3 regions of the Buttiauxella sp. WJP83 genome follow, and region 3 is predicted to be linked to each of the others. Evidence: predicted binding sites of a transcription regulator. Region 3 holds the regulator's gene; each other region holds the start of a gene.
The links. The regulator Fur, encoded in region 3, represses iron uptake genes when iron is present. The targets are predictions, from matches to a motif close to ATAATAATGAGAACNACTATCAA.
Positions count from the first base shown of each region.

Region 1 (4,179 bases), 1.3 Mb from region 3:
TCAAACTCATTTGACAGCTACTGTCAGGTCAAATCACAATGAGTCTTTAAATTATCCACATGCGACTTTGGGTCGAAATCGGTCATAAACAACCGATAGGTCTGGTCAAAAGCATAAGTTGTTACTGCGGTTAGTCTTAGCGGATGGGGAGCTGGTCCATTTGACCTACTCCCCAATGATTAAAATTCCTCAATGTTAGTCATGTAGCTGTTGGCATTGCCAACTTCCGCTTCTCGCTCTTAGCTGACAGTCATATCTATCTGTGACTAACACAAATATTCTCTTGAAACGGCCCCATTGACTGGAGCCGTTTTGCACAATAACCCTTAGAAATCATACCCCACAGTGGCAATCACAGAACGCTCTGCGCCCCAATAGCAGTAACCCGTGCCATAACAGCCCGCAACGTAATCACGGCCGGTCAGGTTCGTGGCGTTAACTTGTACAAAAGCCCCTTTCAGCGAAGGTGTCCACGTGCCCATATCTGCACGCACCATGGCATCGAGCAGTGTTACCGACGGTACGCGCAGGGTGTTTTCATTATCCGCCCATTGCTTGCCTATATAACGGATACCCGAACCCAGGCTGATGCCGAAGTCGGCCTGGAACATGCCCCACAGGCTTGCCATCTGATCAGGCGTGACGTATGGCGTGTTGCCATCGTTACCGTCAATGGCATCTTTAAAGCGTACTTTGTTGTAAGTGTACCCGGCGATGGTTGAGAAACGTGGGTGCCATTGAGAACGCGCTTCAAGCTCCACACCCTGCGAATGTACTTTACCGGCGGGTTCGTAGTAACTGCCTTGAACCACACGGTTACCCACGTCTTTCTGCGTCAGGTCATACAGCGCGGCGGTGTACATATCCGCCGTACCGATCGGCTGATATTTTACGCCCGCTTCATATTGCTCAGCGGTAGTGGGTTTCAGCAGTTTGCCTTCGGCATCAGGCAACACTTGCGGCGTAATGGCCTGGCTGTAACTGATGTAAGGAGAAACACCGTTGGTGAAGGCGTACAGCAAAGATGCGCGCCCGCTGAAGTGGTCATCGGTACGGTTATCGGTGACTTCGCTATCAATCGCGTTAGCGACGATATGGCTCTTGGTTACGATGTGGTCATAACGGCCAGACAGCGTCATATGCCATTGATCCCACTGCATATCATCTTGCAAATAGACACCGGCCTGTTCGTATTGACGTTTACCAGCTTTGGTCAGCAGACCCTGGTTGATGGTGGAGTAAGTGGGGTCACGCGGATCGTAATAATAGAAACCGCCAGGACCACCAGACTCGCCGGTCCACGGATTGAGGTTAGTGGTGTAGGCGGAATCATCGGATAAATTGTTGGTGAATTTGTGGAATTCACCCCCGAGCACCACTTTGTGAGCCAGTTCGCCGGTCGCAAAATCAGCTTCAAGTTGGTTATCGATGGCGTACGCGTCCAGCGATGAAGTTTCGCCGCTGTAGTAACGCATCAGTTCGTCATGGGCCACGTCCGCCCAGCCAATCTGATAAGCCTGTTTCAGGCCCACGTTCGAATGCGTGTAACTGGCATTTGAGCGGAACGCCCAGATGTCATTAAAGCTGTGCGCAAACTCGTAGCTATAAATCTGCTCGTGGCGTTTGAATGCGTCATTGCCCGGTTCAACGTCAGAGAAACCGGTGCTGATTTTGCGCCCCGTGGAAGAATAGAGACTACCATCCGACGGAACAGAGCCATGGAATCCGCCTGAAGGATCTTTTTCCAGATAAGCGCGTAGCACCAGCGAGGTATTCTCACCCGGCTGCCATAGCAGGGACGGGGATATCGCGTAACGTTCGTCGCGCGTTTTCTCATACTGAGTGTCGCTATTTTTGGTTAAACCAATAATGCGATACGCCCATTCGTCGTTAATCGCATTGGTGTAATCAAATGCAGTACCGTTGGTTTTGTTATTACCGACCATCGCACGCACGTGGCCTTCTTCGATAAATTGCGGGCGCTTTGATGTTTCCATAACAAGGCCGCCAGGAATGGTCTGGCCATAAAGTGCCGAAGAGGGTCCTTTAATTACATCAATTCGATCCAGGAACCATGGGTCAACCTGAATCACGTTGTAGCTGCCGCCGTCGCTCATCAGGCGTAGTCCATCAAGGAAGGTGTTATTGACGTCGCCGCCATGGAAGCCGCGCAGTGCCACGGTGTCATAACGCGTTGCGCCGCCCGCAAAGCCAGTAAACACGCCCGGCGTATAATTCAGCGCACTGTTTACGGTTAACGCACCCTGGTCTTCGATTTGCTGGCGGGTAATGACCGAAATAGATTGGCCGGTGGTGATCAACGGCTCATCGGTTTTGGTCGCGCCACGGCTGACTGTCGCGCTATAACCTTCGGTTTGGCTGGTGGAAGTTTGCGCTGGTGTAGCGGTGACGATGACGGTGTCTTCAGCGAGTGCGTAAGCGGGCGCCGCGAGTGCAAGCGCGCAGAGTAAAGCAGAACGCTTTACCGTAAATGCCAGTTTCATTTGATGTTTTCCCAAGAAGGTATTGTTTTATGCCGATCTGCGTCAGCAATAGTGGTGTGAATTCAGGTGAAACCACTGCGTTTATAAGAATGCGAATTATTATCGTTATTATTTGATGATTCAAGTGCAAATATTGGCAGGGTGTCGATGAAAATCCATGAAAATATTATTGTTTTTAGCAGCGGTGGAGCGGGTTCTTTAGAGAGGGGGATACTTTAACGGCTGAAATACGGAGTACCCAGCCTCTCCCGTTTCAGGAGAGGAGGGTAAAAGGAATTACTGAGTGACGGTTTTTGCGGAAGTGTCTTTAACCGGACCCGGTGTTGCAGAAGGCAATTTATCCGGAGCTGAATCGCACGGTTTCTCTTTAGCGCACAACATATCGAGCATTTTCAATGTGACGCCGTTAGTCCAGCCGAATCCATCCTGCAGCGGATATTCACCGCCGCCACCGCCTGTGCCGGTGGTCGAAACGTCATATTTCTCCACCAGTTTTTGCTCGCGGTTATAGGTCTGCTGCACGTTAGTCAGGAATCGCCAGGAGACTTCCATCGCCAGATCGTTATGCCCGTAATTTTGCAGACCTTCGGTGGCCACCCACTGAAGCGGTGCCCAGCCATTTGGGGCATCCCACTGCTGGCCTGTTTTCAGATTGGTCGTGGCAAGACCCCCGGCTTTCAGCAGTTGAGAGCGGGTGAGGGCAGCCATTTTATCCGCGCGATCTTTCGACGCGACATGCACGTAAAGCGGGAACAGCGCCGCAGCCGTCAGTTGCGAACGGGCAGCATGGGTTTTGAGATCGTAATCCGCATAGAAGCCTTGTTTATCGTTCCAGAGATACTTTTCCATGGCTTTTTGGCGGGCATCTGCTGCTTGCTGATATTGCGTGGCATCCGTGCTGTCTTTCGCCACACTGCTGGCGTGGGCCAGGGTTTTTTCCATCTGGAAGAGCAGGGCGTTTAAATCCACCGGCACGATAGAGGTGGTACGGATTGTGCCCAGTTGCTCGGGTTTATCCATCCAGCGGGAGCTAAAATCCCAGCCCGAAGCGGCGGCTGCACGCAGGTCGCGGTAAATTTCTGTCGCCGGGCGATTGGGATTGTTCTTCGCTGTTGTCACGTCATCCAGGTACGATTCGGTACGCGGCGTGTCGCGATCGTCCCAGTAACGGTTTAACACAGAGCCATCTTTGAGTTTCACCACCCGAAGATTTTCAGTACCGGGTTCCAGCGTTTCACTGCCTTGCATCCAGTAGCCGTACTCTTTTTTCAGCTGAGGTAAATAGTTGGTGTAGGTTTCGTCGCCATTATGGCTAGCGAGCAGTTTAACCATGAAGGCAAAGAAGGGGGGCTGTGAGCGGCTCAGATAGTAACTGCGGTTGCCGTTAGGAATATGCCCCCAGGTGTCGATTTCATGGGCAAAGTTATCGACCATGTCCTGCACTTTGTCCCAGTGCCCGCTTTCTGCAAGCCCAAGCATGGTGAAGTAGCTGTCCCAGTAATAGACCTCGCGGAAACGCCCACCCGGCACCACATACGGTTTCGGCAACGGTAACAGCGAATCCCATTCATCTACGCTGTCTGTGGTGCGCGTCAGCACTGGCCACAAACTGTTGATATGTTCGCGTAACGTTTGCCCTTCAGGCGGGACATACTTTTTACCTTCTTTGGGCAAA
Region 1 covers NZ_CP110080.1:2,021,405-2,025,583, forward strand. The annotation lists gene OH773_RS09370 (TonB-dependent siderophore receptor) at 327-2,504, opposite strand; gene treA (alpha,alpha-trehalase TreA) at 2,781-4,179, opposite strand, start outside.
Region 1: the regulator Fur is predicted to act here: its motif matches at 2,588-2,610, upstream of OH773_RS09370 (TonB-dependent siderophore receptor).

Region 2 (4,179 bases), 1.7 Mb from region 3:
GATCTGCACGTCTACACCAGCAGCCAGATCCAGACGCATCAGAGCATCAACGGTTTTCTCAGTTGGCTCAACGATGTCAACCAGACGCTTATGAGTGCGAATTTCGTACTGATCACGCGCGTCTTTGTTGACGTGCGGGGAGATCAGAACGGTAAAGCGCTCTTTGCGGGTCGGCAGCGGGATCGGACCACGGACTTGCGCACCAGTGCGCTTAGCAGTCTCGACGATTTCCGCAGTTGATTGATCGATCAGACGATGATCAAACGCTTTAAGGCGGATACGGATTCTTTGGTTCTGCATGAGACCAGAGCTCCAATTGTTTTATAAACGAAATGATTACTCCCCGTACCCATTACGATTGATGGGCGAGTGTAACCGTTCTTACGTTGCCCCCCAATTGGGAGCGTTGTCTGGTAGACGAAACATCTACCGGGTTCATATCGAACCAGCCGTCAATTAAGACAGGCCCGCGCATTATACGTAAATCTGCCCCTTACGCAAGTCATGGATACGAATTAAACAATCTTTTATGTAAGGTTACGGTTCGCCTTCCACTGGCTTAGTAAAAGATGTTGTTTAGAAAATTCTCTATGGAACTTCACTCGAAACGCCTCAAGCACCATTTTGCTTTACGTAATTCATTCCTTTAGCGTTCAAGCTCATCTTGCTTGAGATTGGTTAATCGCTATGCCCTCTTCCCTTTTAGTATTTCTTTTTATTGGCCTGCACATAGCTTTCCTGCTCCGCCTGGCTTGGGTCGACTATCACTGCATGCTCCTACCGGATAGGTTGACGTATCCGTTGTTGTGGTCTGGGCTACTGTACCAAGTCTGTTTTTCTCCGGACCATTTATTAGAATCTGTAGAAGGTGCAATGGTTGGTTACTTGAGTTTATGGGTGCTTTACTGGGTTTACTTTTTATTGCGCAATGTCGAGGGTATTGGGTATGGGGATATGAAGCTTTTGGCAGCACTGGGGGCATGGCATGGGTGGCAAAGTCTGGGATGGATTATATTTGCTGCGGCAACGTCTGGATTAGTATGGGCTCTAGTCAGAAGAGTGTCTTTGAAAAATCACGTTTCACTGACTACCACTCCGCTATCCTTCGGACCAAACCTTGCGATAGCGGGTGGTTCCATAGGCTGGATATGTTCTTCCTTCCCACAGTTTAAAGAACTCAGTTTCCTTCTTTGATTTGCGACTGAAGGTAATTCTGCAAACCAATTTTAGAGATGAGATCCAATTCAGTTTCCAACCAGTCAATATGATGCTCTTCTTCAGTAAGAATTTGGATCAGCATATCGCGACTGACATAGTCATGGATGGTATCCGCGTAAGCAATCGCCTCACGCAAATCTTTAGCACCTTCCAATTCTAGTTTGAGGTCTGACTGAAGCATTTCTTCGACATCTTCACCGATATGAAGTTTGCCTAAGTCTTGTAGGTTTGGAATACCTTCGAGGAATAAAATACGTTCGATATATTTATCGGCGTGTTTCATTTCATCAATGGATTCGTGGTATTCAACTTCATTGAGGCGCATTAAGCCCCAGTTTTTGAACATTCTCGCATGGAGAAAATACTGATTGATCGCGACAAGCTCGTTTCCCAATAATTTATTGAGATAATTTATAATCTTAGTATCACCTTTCATTTTTACTCCCTCCGCTTCCACTACATGAAGCGTAGATGTAGCACGGAGTAAGTCAAAAAAAAGTGAGCCTCTTAGGCAATCTCTTTAAATTCTGGGATCTGCAATAACTCTTCTTGCATGATTTCTCGAGCCGCACGAACACATTTGCCGCATTGATTTCCAACGGGCACAAACTTGCGAAGCTGTTGGAAAGATTGTGGATGAAATTGGCGAACTGCCTGCCGAATTTTTTTATCACTTACGCCATTACACAGACAAACGTACATAATCACTCCCGTTCAAATTACGCACAAAGTGTAAATGAGAATAGTTATGATTACAATAGCACGCGTATATTGGATTGATGTCTTTAAGGATAAAAAAAAAGAGCGCCTAAGCGCTCTTTTTCATACAAAAGGTATCAGCGATTAAGCGATAACTTTAGCAACAACACCCGCGCCTACAGTACGGCCGCCTTCACGGATTGCGAAACGCAGACCGTCGTCCATCGCGATTGGGTGGATCAGGGTAACAACCATTTTGATGTTGTCGCCCGGCATGACCATCTCAACGCCTTCTGGCAGTTCGATGGTGCCAGTCACGTCAGTTGTACGGAAGTAGAACTGTGGACGGTAGCCTTTGAAGAACGGAGTATGACGGCCGCCTTCGTCTTTGGACAGAATATAAACTTCAGATTCGAACTGAGTGTGCGGCTTGATAGAGCCTGGCTTAGCCAGAACCTGACCACGTTCGATTTCTTCACGTTTGATACCACGCAGCAGAACACCAACGTTCTCACCAGCACGGCCTTCGTCCAGCAGTTTGCGGAACATTTCAACGCCAGTACAGGTAGACTTAGCAGTCTCTTTGATACCAACGATTTCAACTTCTTCGCCAACTTTAACGATACCGCGCTCTACACGACCGGTAACAACTGTACCACGACCGGAGATAGAGAATACGTCTTCGATTGGCAGCAGGAATGGCTTGTCGATAGCACGTTCTGGTTCTGGGATGTAAGAATCCAGGAAACCAGCCAGCTCAACGATTTTAGCTTCCCACTCTGCTTCGCCTTCCAGCGCTTTCAGAGCTGAACCACGGATGATTGGAGTATCATCACCTGGGAAATCGTACTGAGACAGAAGTTCACGAACTTCCATTTCTACCAGTTCCAGCAGCTCTTCGTCATCAACCATGTCACATTTGTTCAGGAACACGATGATGTAAGGAACGCCAACCTGACGACCCAGCAGGATGTGCTCACGAGTCTGTGGCATCGGGCCATCAGTCGCAGCAACAACCAGGATAGCGCCGTCCATCTGAGCAGCACCGGTGATCATGTTTTTAACGTAGTCGGCGTGCCCTGGGCAGTCAACGTGCGCATAGTGGCGAGTCGGGGTGTCATATTCAACGTGGGAAGTGTTGATGGTGATACCACGAGCTTTTTCTTCTGGTGCGTTATCGATCTGGTCGAATGCACGAGCAGAACCACCGTAGGTTTTAGCCAGAACGGTAGTAATTGCTGCAGTCAGAGTAGTTTTACCATGGTCAACGTGGCCGATAGTACCGACGTTGACGTGCGGTTTTGTACGTTCAAATTTTTCTTTAGACACGGCTATATTCCTTACTGTTGCGCTCCCCCCTCAAGGAGAGAGCGCGGGATCAATGTTTTATAAACCCTGGGTTTATTTACCGCGGGCTTCAATTACGGCCTGAGCAACGTTGTTAGGCGCATCATCATACTTCAGGAATTCCATGGAGTAAGATGCACGACCTTTGGTCAGGGAGCGCAATTGAGTTGCGTACCCGAACATTTCAGACAACGGAACTTCAGCGTGAATCTGAACGCCAGTAGCGTTAGATTCCTGACCTTTCAGCTGACCACGACGACGGCTAAGGTCACCGATAACGTCACCAGTGTTCTCTTCTGGAGTTTCAACTTCAACCTTCATGATAGGCTCAAGCAGAACTGGTTTAGCTTTCTTAAAGCCATCTTTGAAGGCAATAGAAGCGGCCAGTTTAAACGCCAGTTCGGAGGAGTCAACGTCGTGGTAAGAACCGAAGTGCAGACGCACACCGAGATCTACTACTGGGTAACCCGCCAGAGGACCAGACTTAAGCTGCTCCTGGATGCCTTTATCAACAGCAGGGATGTATTCCGTTGGGATCACACCACCTTTGATGTCGTTGATGAACTCGTAGCCTTTCGGATTCGAACCCGGCTCCAGTGGGTACATGTCGATAACAACATGACCGTACTGACCACGACCACCAGACTGCTTAGCGTGTTTACCTTCAATATCGGTAACTTTCGCGCGAATCGCTTCACGGTAAGCAACCTGAGGTTTACCAACGTTAGCTTCAACGTTGAATTCACGCTTCATGCGGTCAACGATGATGTCGAGGTGAAGCTCACCCATACCAGCGATGATGGTCTGGTTAGTTTCTTCATCAGTCCATACGCGGAATGATGGATCTTCTTTAGCCAGACGGCCCAGAGCCAGACCCATTTTTTCCTGGTCAGCTTTGGTTTTTGGTTCTACTGC
Region 2 covers NZ_CP110080.1:378,660-382,838, reverse strand. The annotation lists gene rpsJ (30S ribosomal protein S10) at 1-300, opposite strand, end outside; gene OH773_RS22390 (prepilin peptidase) at 688-1,194, shown strand; gene bfr (bacterioferritin) at 1,178-1,654, opposite strand; gene bfd (bacterioferritin-associated ferredoxin) at 1,726-1,920, opposite strand; gene tuf (elongation factor Tu) at 2,062-3,246, opposite strand; gene fusA (elongation factor G) at 3,319-4,179, opposite strand, start outside.
Region 2: the regulator Fur is predicted to act here: its motif matches at 1,955-1,977, upstream of bfd (bacterioferritin-associated ferredoxin).

Region 3 (4,179 bases):
TAATTCCCCCATCGTCCTGATCCACGGTCTTTTTGGTAGCCTTGATAATCTGGGGGTACTGGCCCGCGATCTTGGACAAGAGCACACCTTGCTGCAAATTGATCTTCGCAATCACGGATTATCCCCACGCAGCCCTGAGATGAACTATGCCGCGATGGCGCAAGATGTGGTGGAAACGCTCGATGAATATGGTTTTGATAAAGCCATTATTATTGGCCATTCCATGGGTGGTAAAGTGGCGATGGCGTTAACCGCAATTGCCCCTGAACGCATCGAAAAATTAGTGCTGATTGATATCGCGCCTGTGGATTACCACGTCCGCCGCCATGATGAAATTTTCGCGGCAATTAATGCCGTCACTGATGCAGAAGCGAAAACTCGTCAACAGGCCGCAGCGGTAATGCGCGAACATATAGATGAAGAAGGCGTGATTCAGTTTTTGCTGAAGTCCTTTGCTGACGGTGAATGGAAATTCAATGTGCCAGTGTTGTGGGAACAATACGAAAATATTGTCGGCTGGCAAACTATCCCAACATGGAATGAACCGGCATTGTTTATCCGGGGCGGCGCGTCTCCTTATGTTGACGAATCGCACCGCGAAACACTGCTTGCACAGTTTCCGCAGGCACGCGCTCATGTGGTTGCCGGTGCCGGGCACTGGGTTCATGCCGAAAAACCTGATGCTGTTTTGCGCGCAATCCATCGTTTTATCGACGGAACAGCAGCAAACTGATTAAAAACAAACCGACTGGCCGTTAGATGCGGCTAACGCGTTGGCGCGCAAGCCATGCTGATGTATGATTGCGCGCTAAAATGCGCCAGAGCACCCCGCTCCGTGCCACCTGAATTCCCTGTCAGTAGTCTAATCATGGCAAAAGAACAAACGGACCGTACTACATTAGATCTGTTCGCGGACGAGCGTCGCCCCGGGCGACCAAAAACTAATCCGCTCACGCGTGATGAGCAACTGCGTATCAACAAACGCAACCAGCTCAAGCGCGATAAAGTACGCGGCCTTAAGCGAGTGGAGTTAAAGCTCAATAACGATGCAGTAGATGCACTTAATCATCTGGCTGAAGCGCGCAATATCAGTCGTAGTGAGTTGATTGAAGAGATTTTACTCGCACAATTGAAGCAGCATCTCAGTTAATTTTTATGCTGTAGCCCAGAATGTGATGTTGCAGTCTGTGCACATCAGGGTGATAGCAATTTCCGCAGCGCTTTGTGTTCTGCTATGATTGCCCTATCTGTGGCCGAATAGCAGCCACCATACCATTAAGTTTCAAGAGGTTATTTTACTCATGGCAATCGTAGGCATTTTTTTCGGCAGCGACACTGGTAACACCGAAAATATCGCAAAGATGATTCAAAAACAGCTCGGTAAAGACGTTGCTGAGGTGCATGACATTGCTAAGAGCAGCAAAGAAGACCTGGAAGGCTTCGATATCCTGCTTCTCGGCATTCCAACGTGGTATTACGGTGAAGCGCAATGCGACTGGGATGATTTCTTCCCGACGTTGGAAGAAGTTGATTTCAATGGCAAATTGGTCGCCCTTTTCGGCTGTGGCGACCAGGAAGACTACGCAGAATACTTCTGTGACGCGTTAGGGACTATCCGCGATATTATTGAACCGCGCGGTGCTGCTATCGTGGGTCACTGGCCAACTGCCGGTTACCATTTTGAAGCGTCTAAAGGTCTTGCTGACGACAATCACTTCGTAGGCCTGGCTATTGATGAAGATCGCCAACCTGAACTGACTGCACAACGCGTTCAACAATGGGTCAAACAGGTTTCTGAAGAACTGAACCTGGCTGATATCCTCAACGCTTGATGCTCGGTGTGACGCAGCGACCTGGCTGCGTCACATTGATAGATTATTCCGATTAAAATAATCGCTACAAATTTTTAACTTTTCAGTTTGTCCCTGTACAATGACCTCCTGACTAAATAGCTAACAAGGCAAATAAATCGCGACTCAGCCGCCATTTTTTAGCTTGATTATGCATAATACTTGCGGTTCCCATTTAGAATTGACAGTTCTATAATGAGACGCATTCATCTTAACGCTCACCCTGAGTCCGAGCGATCCGTTAAGCAACAGGACAATTTCCGCATGACTGACAATAATACCGCATTAAAGAAGGCCGGCCTGAAAGTCACGCTTCCACGATTAAAAATCCTTGAAGTGTTGCAGGGTCCGGTGAACCACCACGTCAGTGCGGAAGACTTATATAAACGTCTGATTGATATGGGCGAAGAGATTGGTCTCGCCACAGTTTATCGTGTACTAAACCAGTTTGATGATGCAGGCATTGTCACTCGTCATAATTTCGAAGGCGGCAAATCCGTATTCGAGCTGACACAACAGCATCACCACGACCATTTGATTTGCCTGGACTGCGGTAAAGTTATTGAATTTAGTGATGATTCAATCGAAGCCCGTCAGCGTGAAATCGCATCACGCCATGGCATTCGTCTGACTAACCACAGCCTGTATCTTTATGGTCACTGCGCTGAAGGTGATTGCCGTACCGACGAAAATGCACACGAAATCAGCGAAAAATAATCCGCACATTTGACCACGCTAACCCGGTGGTCAGATATAAAAAAACCGGTGAGGAAGCTCACCGGTTTTTTTATTGGCTGAACGCGACAATTATTTATTGTTAGCGCGAATTTCTTGCCAGATTTTATCGCATTTGGCTTTAACGGCTTGGTCATTACCGGTACGAGTTGCCTGGATGCAGTTCTGGTAATCCAGGGTACGAACGCTCTCTTTTTGTGCGAACTCCTGGTGTTCCTTCTCTTGACTCAACACATTCAAAACGCTTTGGCATGCCTGAATTTTATCAGGATTCCCTTCGGCGGTATTGATACAGGCGCTATAAGCCTGTTTCAGTTTTGAATCTTCTGGTGCTGTTTTAGGCTGTGCGCAGGCGCTCAAACCTAAAGCCATAACCGTAACCAAAATGATTTTTTTCATGTTCGATATCCTTAACAAAACCGGGCGCGTTAACGCCCGGAATCAAATCAGAAAATGGTAAACGGAGCGATGACTATGAACTTAACATCGCGCTCATCCTGGAAGATGTTGCCGTAACCACCGCCCCAGCTTGGGATGTCGGAGTGGTTGTCGTATTGAGTGAAGTGCAGTTTGAACAGGGTGCCCTTCGCACGACCATCCTGAACGGTGTACAACGCATCAAGGCTATACGCAGATTCTTTCAGACGATTGTCGGCATCGTAGTAGCCGTCAGTTGTTGGTTTAGAGCTTGGTTTAGCATCCCATGCGTAAACATAAGAAGCACCCACAGCCCAACCCGCCAGGTTCCAGTTGCTCAGGTCATACATCGCACCTGCGAACACTGATTTTTCACCGTTGGCGTTGAAGTCAGAACGGTTATCCCACCAGATATCCAGACGACCGTTAGAGGAGGCATAAGTAGGAGTCATACGTTGCAGGAAGTAACCCTGCTGGCCGTCTGCCTTAACAATCGTCCCTTCCAGGCGCAGGTCAACCTGGCCAGCCCGATATCCGAAAGTCAATGCCTGCAACCATGCAGTACCGTCATACAGATCGTTGACACTGCCGTCGGAGACTTTGTCACGTGTGCCGTAGAACTGATAGCTGGTTGACAGCGGGCTGCCAGCCACATCAAATTTGTAACTTGCTTTGGTGAAGTACTGATCGACATACCCTTGGGCCTGGCCGAATGCCGCTTCAAGAATCAGATTATTTTTGAAGTCATACTTCGCACCCAACGAGTGTAGATAATCAACATTGGTGTTTTTATCGTTCTGATAGAACTTGTCCATTTCCAGGTGCCATGGAGCTTTGTACTCGTTGGTCCACATGTAGGAGAAGCTCAGCGCACCGGCATCGGCATAATCAAAGTTTGCCCCAGCTTCAGCACCCTGATAAGTACCAGGCATGAAGCTCCAGTGTGGCGCTAACAGCGTTTGACCGGTTGGCTGGATGTAACCTGCACGAGCCCAAACGGGACCGTACTTGAATTTAGCTGCGGCTTTATAAAGACTCACCCCGCTCTTATCGCCGGAGTAATCTTCATCGTAAGCTTTGTTTGAAGAGGAAAATGCGATTTCGTTCGGGTGGCCGCTGTTGCCATTTTCTGCCATTTCGATAGCAGTAAAGGCCGCGAGATCCAGGCCAAACATGT
Region 3 covers NZ_CP110080.1:3,347,164-3,351,342, forward strand. The annotation lists gene ybfF (esterase) at 1-733, shown strand, start outside; gene ybfE (LexA regulated protein) at 869-1,150, shown strand; gene fldA (flavodoxin FldA) at 1,302-1,832, shown strand; gene fur (ferric iron uptake transcriptional regulator) at 2,115-2,567, shown strand; gene chiQ (ChiQ/YbfN family lipoprotein) at 2,658-2,984, opposite strand; gene chiP (chitoporin ChiP) at 3,032-4,179, opposite strand, start outside.